2 linked regions of the Coraliomargarita algicola genome follow. The protein of the gene in region 1 interacts with the protein of each later gene in a pairwise test. Links are inferred from orthologs where the notes say so. Each region holds a gene or a part of one and is shown on either strand. Other genes may lie near its edges.

The links. Proteins that work in one complex are often made in the same cells at the same time.
Region 2: the proteins of hflK (region 1) and ftsH interact in binary tests that used the Escherichia coli proteins (3 or more experiments, as listed by UniProt). The link is inferred for Coraliomargarita algicola from one-to-one orthologs.

The regions. Positions count from the first base shown.
Region 1 is NZ_CP138858.1:2,118,246-2,121,703, reverse strand. What follows is about bases 333-3,231. They hold hflK (FtsH protease activity modulator HflK), read right to left. Parts: upstream 2,331-3,231; coding sequence 1,335-2,330; downstream 333-1,334. Other genes in these bases: SH580_RS08300 (CHASE domain-containing protein), read right to left, coding at 2,496-3,231; hflC (protease modulator HflC), read right to left, coding at 352-1,332; SH580_RS08315 (helix-turn-helix transcriptional regulator), read left to right, coding at 333-348. In the rest of the region: more of SH580_RS08315, read left to right, coding at 1-332; more of SH580_RS08300, read right to left, coding at 3,232-3,458.
Region 2 is NZ_CP138858.1:1,071,166-1,074,361, reverse strand. Bases 1-2,917 are described here. They hold ftsH (ATP-dependent zinc metalloprotease FtsH), read left to right. Parts: upstream 1-387; coding sequence 388-2,448; downstream 2,449-2,917. Other genes in these bases: SH580_RS04105 (shikimate dehydrogenase family protein), read left to right, coding at 2,464-2,917; tilS (tRNA lysidine(34) synthetase TilS), read left to right, coding at 1-380. In the rest of the region: more of SH580_RS04105, read left to right, coding at 2,918-3,196. UniProt on the Escherichia coli protein: Acts as a processive, ATP-dependent zinc metallopeptidase for both cytoplasmic and membrane proteins. Plays a role in the quality control of integral membrane proteins.

The DNA of each region.
Region 1 (3,458 bases):
GACGCGGGGCGAGTGATTGAGCCGCCACTTGTGGTGGAGGCTCGCAAGTATGTACGTATTCATTTAAATGAGACAAGTTTGAGCGTGCGTGAGATTGCGGATGCGCTGGCTTGCACGCCCGATCATTTGTCGCGGCAGTTTCATCAAGTTGTCGGTCTCAAATTGATGGCATGGATCGCGCAAGAGCGTATCGCACTGGCGAAGAATCTATTAAAGGAGACGCGGCATAATGTCGCCGAGGTCGGGTGGGCTTCCGGTTTTAATGAACCATCGTATTTTATCCGGGTTTTTAAGCGCTATACCGGACTGACTCCACGCGGGTACCGCATGAGCCTGTTCTCGAAGTGACTGCTACTCTGCCTGACTCTTCTGCACGCTTACATCACGCAGATAGCGGAAGTATTCGGAGTCAGTTCCAAGTATCAAGGTAGAGCTGGGGCCAACTGTCTTGGGATAACTTTCCAAGGTACGTAGAAAGGCGTAAAACTCTGGGTCGGCTCCGAAGGCTTCACTATAGATGCGTGAGGCTTCGGCATCGGCTTGGCCGCGTATGACCTCGGCTTTGCGGTTCGCTTCAGATTGTATTTCCGCCAGCGAGCGTTTAGTATCGCCGTCGATTTCGGCCGCCCGGCCTTGTCCTTCAGATCGGAATTGCTCTGCGATGCGTTGCCGTTCGGCGATCATACGGTCAAAGACACGCTGTTCGACTGCTTCGACATAGTCGATGCGCTTGATGCGTATGTCGACCAGTTCGATGCCCAATTCCGGCATTTGGCTGGCGGCTTGATCGAAGATGGATTTGACTAATTCCTGTCGGCCGGTTTGGACCTCTTGTAGTAGGATTTCTTCATCGTCTTCGCCGCTGAGTTGCACGCGTGCGAGGTCAGCTTCACTGATTTTCCAGTCTTTGGAACGAATAATTTCGACGAGATCGGTGGAGGAGATTTTATCCCGAACGACCGAGTCCAAAATGTCGTTGAGGCGCATGGTGGCACCGCGCTCGTTTTGCACGCGCTGCATGAAGACGAGAGGGTCGACGATTCGCCAGCGAGCGGTGGTGTCCACTGAGATGAATTGCTCGCCACGCGTTGGGATTTGGTTGGGATCGCCATCCCATGAGATGACTCGTTTGTCGAAGCGACGCACCTCTTGAATAAAAGGTGTCTTGAAGTGCAGCCCTGGTGTGGTCACAGGCTCGCCGACGGGAGCGCCGAGTTGCACGATGACGGCTTGTTCGGCTTCGTCTAAAATATAGATCGAAGCGCGTAGGCCGATGACTATTGCGATTAGCAAAATGAGCCCGGCGATAAATGGGATTTGTTTATTGTTCATGACTAGCGATTGGCGGGCAGTGACATCCGGGCATCACCTAAGTTTAGCAGTGGTAGAGGGGCGGTTTGATTTTCGTCCATGATGAAAATTTTGCCGGCTTGAGGCAGCACATCATCGATCATTTCAAGATACATGCGTTGTCGGGTGACATCGGGTGCGTCGCGATAGGCCTGATAGATGGCTGTGAAACGTTCCGCTTCGCCCTTGGCATCGTTGATGCGCTTGGCTGCATAACCTTGGGCCTCTGCGATGACTTGCCGTGCTTCACCTTCTGCACGGGGCACCACTTGATTGCGACGTTTCTCGGCTTCGTTAATAAAGCGTTCGCGCTCTTGTTCTGCCTGGTTGACTTCATTAAAGGCTGGTTTAACCGGCCCCGGTGGGGTGACATCCTGCAGTTCGATGGTGCTGATTTGAATGCCTAGATCGAAGTAATCCATTGCTTTTTGCAGTTCGATGCGAGAGCTGTTGGCTACTTGCACACGTTTCTCGGTTAAGACATCACTACCGAGACTGTTACCTACGATGCGGCGCATGACCGATTCGGATACATCGCGTAGGGTCTGTTCCGGGCTGCGAACTCTGTGTAAGAATTTATCCGGATCACTGACTCGGTATTGCACCACCCATTCCACATCGATGACTTTTAAGTCGCCGGTCAACATCAGCGATTCATCGCGGTGTGCTTGGTCCTTACGATAGCTGGTGCGCCCGTCGATGCCTTGGGTGCGAAAGCCGAATTCTTGTTTGAGCACACGGGCGGTGGGTACCATTTGCGCCGTGTCGATGCCGAAGGGGAGTTTGAAGTGTAAGCCTGGTTGTTTGAGCGCGACCACTCGACCGAAACGTTTGACGACCGCTTCTTCCTCGGGCTGGACAATGTAGTAGCTCGACAAGGCACCCAGAGCGACGATGATCAGTAGGGGCACGATTAGAATGAGCTTCCTGTAACGCCGTAAGGCATCCCAGTCTATATCATCCAGAGGATTTCTTTGCATCGGAGGAGGGGCGTTTCTATTCATATCAAATTACTATCGTTAGTTCGGCAGCCAACGAAGTTTTTATCGTTCTGCAAATGTTCTGATTCGATTGCTTGGAATCTGCACAATCAGCGATGCTCACAGAATTTCTGTGCCTTATCAACGAAAAGCGAAACTAATTACTTATGCTCGGTAGCGCTGGCCGCGTTCATTTTCGTCCAATTGCTTAAATATTGTGCGGTAGTCGTCGATCTTCGCGGGCTTGCTAATGTAGTCGTCCATGCCACAGCTGAGGCAGGCATGGCGGTCTTTTTCCGAGGCGTTGGCTGTGAGTGCCACGATGGGGAGTGGCATGCCGGGCTGGCTGCCGGGTATTTTTCCATCGGCTTCCAGTTCGCGAATGCGTTCCGCTGCGACGTATCCGTCCATTACCGGCATCTGACAATCGAGGAAAACGATATCGTAGAAATGTTGTGAGACCTGCTCGATCGCTTCCACTCCGTTGTTGGCGGTGTCCACTTCGTTGCCGAGGCGACGTAAGACTGTTTGAGCGAGTCTGCGATTGACTGCGTTGTCGTCGACGACCAAGACGCGGCGCTTGTTCTCATTAGCTTCATTGGATAAATTGGCAATAAAGGGCGGTTTGGTTGCTGCGTTCTTTGCTTGATCGGAGCATGTAAAGGGGATGCTGCAGTTCATTGTAGTGCCTTTGCCTTCAGTGCTTTCGACTTTAATTTCTCCGTCCATTAAATTGATTATGCGTTTGCAGATCGCGAGCCCCAGACCGCTCCCGCCATATTGACGTGTGGTGGAACTGTCGACCTGCGAGAAGCGTTGAAATAGGTTTTTAATTTTGCTTTTAGGAATGCCAATGCCGCTGTCAGTAACTGAGATTTCTGCGACTCCGTTGGCTTGGTCACCTTGCCAATCTGCTGTGACGCTAATAGTACCAGTTTTCGTGAATTTAAGTGAATTGCCGATTAGATTCGTGATGACTTGTTTGAGTCGCGTTGGGTCGCCTACGACTTTGGCTGGTAAGTCTTCGCTGGTTTCTAGATTAATCAGTAGCCCTTTTTGAGCGGCGATTGGCTCAAATCCAGTCACCACTTGGTCGAGTGTCTTGTGGATGGAAAAGGGGATGGCCTC
Region 2 (3,196 bases), 1.0 Mb from region 1 along the record:
CGTTTTTATCGACAGGTGCACTCATCGAAGCAGAGGTGGTGGAGCTCAGCGATTCTTTGCGCCAGCAAGTTGAGTCCGGCGCTATGGACCCTCGCACTCAAGCCGTAATTCATTATGGTGGTGAGCAGTCTTATCGAATACGTGGATGGCAGCCGGGCGATCGTTTTCATCCGCTGGGTGCTCCTGGTGGAAAAAAGCTTAAGGATTGCTTTATTGACCGTCGTATCCCGCAGGCGGAACGAAAAACTCTACCCCTTGTCCTCAACGCATTGCAGGAAATTATCTGGGTGCCAGGATTTCCCCCCGCAGAAAGCTGCAAAATTTGTCCTTCAACGAAGAAGGCTCTTAGGTTGACTTACCAAACAAGAAAACCACTTTGACCCACTCATGCCATCAGAGAACAACAAGCCAAAAAAGAACGAACCCGGAAATAACGGCTCACCACAGCGCTTCCAGCCTAAGGTGTTGCTCGTCTATCTGGTCATCGTTGCTGCTATTTTAACGATTTGGTTCGCCAATCCCAGCGCAGGAACCAACGTCAAACAACTCACTATCAGCGAGCTCGTGCAAGCTGTCAAAGCGGGGCTCATCGCCGAAGGCGATGGCGTCATGGAGCCAGAGCCCTCCTATGGCCGCGATGGTTATGTTATCAGCGGAGAGATGACAAATCCTGCATTGGCGGAGCAGGTCGAGGGGGGCGAAGCTGCCGCAGACCTACCTTCCAAGCTACAGTTCTCTGCTCGTGGTCGCTTGACGGAGGATGACTTTTTGCTGGTGCGTGAAGTGCTCACAGAGAAGCGTGCGACCACTGGCTTGCAGGATGTTTTGATTAGTTTTCTGCCATTCCTGCTGATTATCGGTCTGCTCTACTTCCTCTTTGTGCGTCAGCTTAAAAGTGCAGGGAAGGGGGCCATGAGCTTTGGTAAAAGTAAGGCCAAAATGCTCACGCGCGAGAAAGGTTCGATTAATTTCAAGGATGTCGCTGGTTGTGACGAAGCGAAGGAGGAAGTCTCCGAAGTCGTCGATTTCCTCAAAGACCCCAAGAAGTTTCAACGCATCGGTGGTCGCATCCCTAAAGGCGTGCTGATGGTCGGCCCTCCGGGCACGGGTAAAACACTTTTGGCCAAGGCCGTCGCCGGTGAGGCGGAAGTGCCCTTTTTCTCGATCAGTGGTTCCGACTTCGTCGAAATGTTTGTCGGTGTCGGTGCCGCCCGCGTGCGGGATATGTTCGAGCAAGGCCGCAAAAATGCGCCTTGTATCGTATTTATCGACGAAATTGATGCCGTCGGGCGCCAGCGTGGTTCCGGTGTCGGTGGAGGCAATGACGAGCGCGAGCAAACGCTGAATTCTCTGCTGGTCGAAATGGACGGCTTTGACGGCCACGAAGGTGTGATCATCATCGCTGCGACCAATCGTCCGGACGTCTTGGATAATGCACTCTTGCGCCCGGGGCGTTTTGACCGCCAAGTCACCATCGACTTGCCCGACCTCAATGGTCGTCACGAAATCTTGTTGGTGCATGCCAAAAAGATCGCACTTTCTGATGAGGTCAACCTCGAGCATGTGGCGCGTAATACTCCCGGCTTTTCTGGTGCCGATCTGGCCAATCTCTTAAATGAAGGCGCATTGATCGCGGCCCGCTATAACAAGAAAGCGGTCGAGATGAATGATATCGATGAAGCCCGCGACAAGATCTCCTTCGGTCGTGAGCGTCGCCGTTTAATGGATGATGAAGATCGTAAGATTATTGCCTTCCACGAAGCTGGGCACGCATTGATTAAAGGTGTGCTCGACGATGGGCACATGCCCGTGCACAAGGTGACGATCATTCCACGTGGCCAAAGCCTCGGCTCCACCATGTTCATGCCGAAGAAGGATACGCTCAACCATTCCAAGCGCCGATTGATCGATGATATTTGTTGCACCCTTGGTGGACGTGCTGCGGAAGAGATCGTGCTGGGGGATATCACCAGTGGTGCCTCGGGCGATATCAGCATGGCCAGTCGCACCGCGCGTCACATGGTCTGTGATTGGGGCATGTCGGAGCTCGGTATGGTCGCTCTGGGAGAAAGCCAAGGCGGCGGATACCTCGGTCAAAGTGGCGTGAGCACTAAGAATTATAGCGAAGAGACCGCTCAGAAAATCGACGAAATCGTGCGTGACCTCATTCAAGGTCAATACCAACGTGCGCTTAAGATTTTGAACGATCATCGCCATGCGCTCGATGTGATTGCAGAGTCTTTGCTCGAACACGAGACGATCGACGGCAAGCACGTCTTAGAGATCATCGAGTTTGGCGAAATGCGTTCGCCCATCGTGAAGCGGATTATTAGCGCGGACGAGCCCGATGACGACGAAGAGGCTGACGGTGGCGAACCAAAGAAAGTCAATAAAGAGGACGACGGTAAAAGCGGCCTCGCTGGCGATGAAGCACCCGCACCTGCATAGACTATCGTCGATGCCATGAATACCGAATTCACCTACACCATCGAAGACCTCGGTAAGCTTCAGTTTGAGGGCACACCTCTTGCTGTGATCGGGCATCCGATTGCTCACTCGGTCAGTCCCGCCATGCATAATGCGGCGATTGCTAAAATGCGCCAGACTCACTCGCGTTTTAATGATTGGGCCTACTACCGCTTCGATGTTGCGCCAGAAGATTTTGCCGCAGCCATTCCGCTGTTTTTTAAGCATAACTTCCTTGGACTCAACCTGACTATTCCGCACAAGGTGCAAGCGATGGATTTGATTTCCGGCGTTTCGCCTGACGGCGAGCGTATGGGCGCGGTCAACACCTTAGTCTGGGGCGAGCACGGTTATAGCGGTTTTAATACGGACGGATACGGTATTAAGAACGCCGTTAAAGCGGACCTCGGTGTCGATCTTAAAGCCGCTACGGTGATTTTACTCGGTTCCGGTGGAGCTGCCCGTGCGGCGGCTGTGCAATGTATTCTCGATGGCTGCGCCAAGTTGTATATCGGAAATCGCAGTGTCGAGCGTCTCGACCAATTAATGCAAGTTGTGCGGGCGATGCCCGGTGGGGAGTGTGCCGAGGCCTTTGCTTTGGCTGAGCCTCCAGCTGGACTGCCCGAACGAGGTATCCTGATTAATGCCACTTCACTAGGCCTCAAAGGGACCGATCCTGCTCCTTTTGACGTCGCCAAGCTGCCTGCTGATTGGGTGGTTTACGATATGA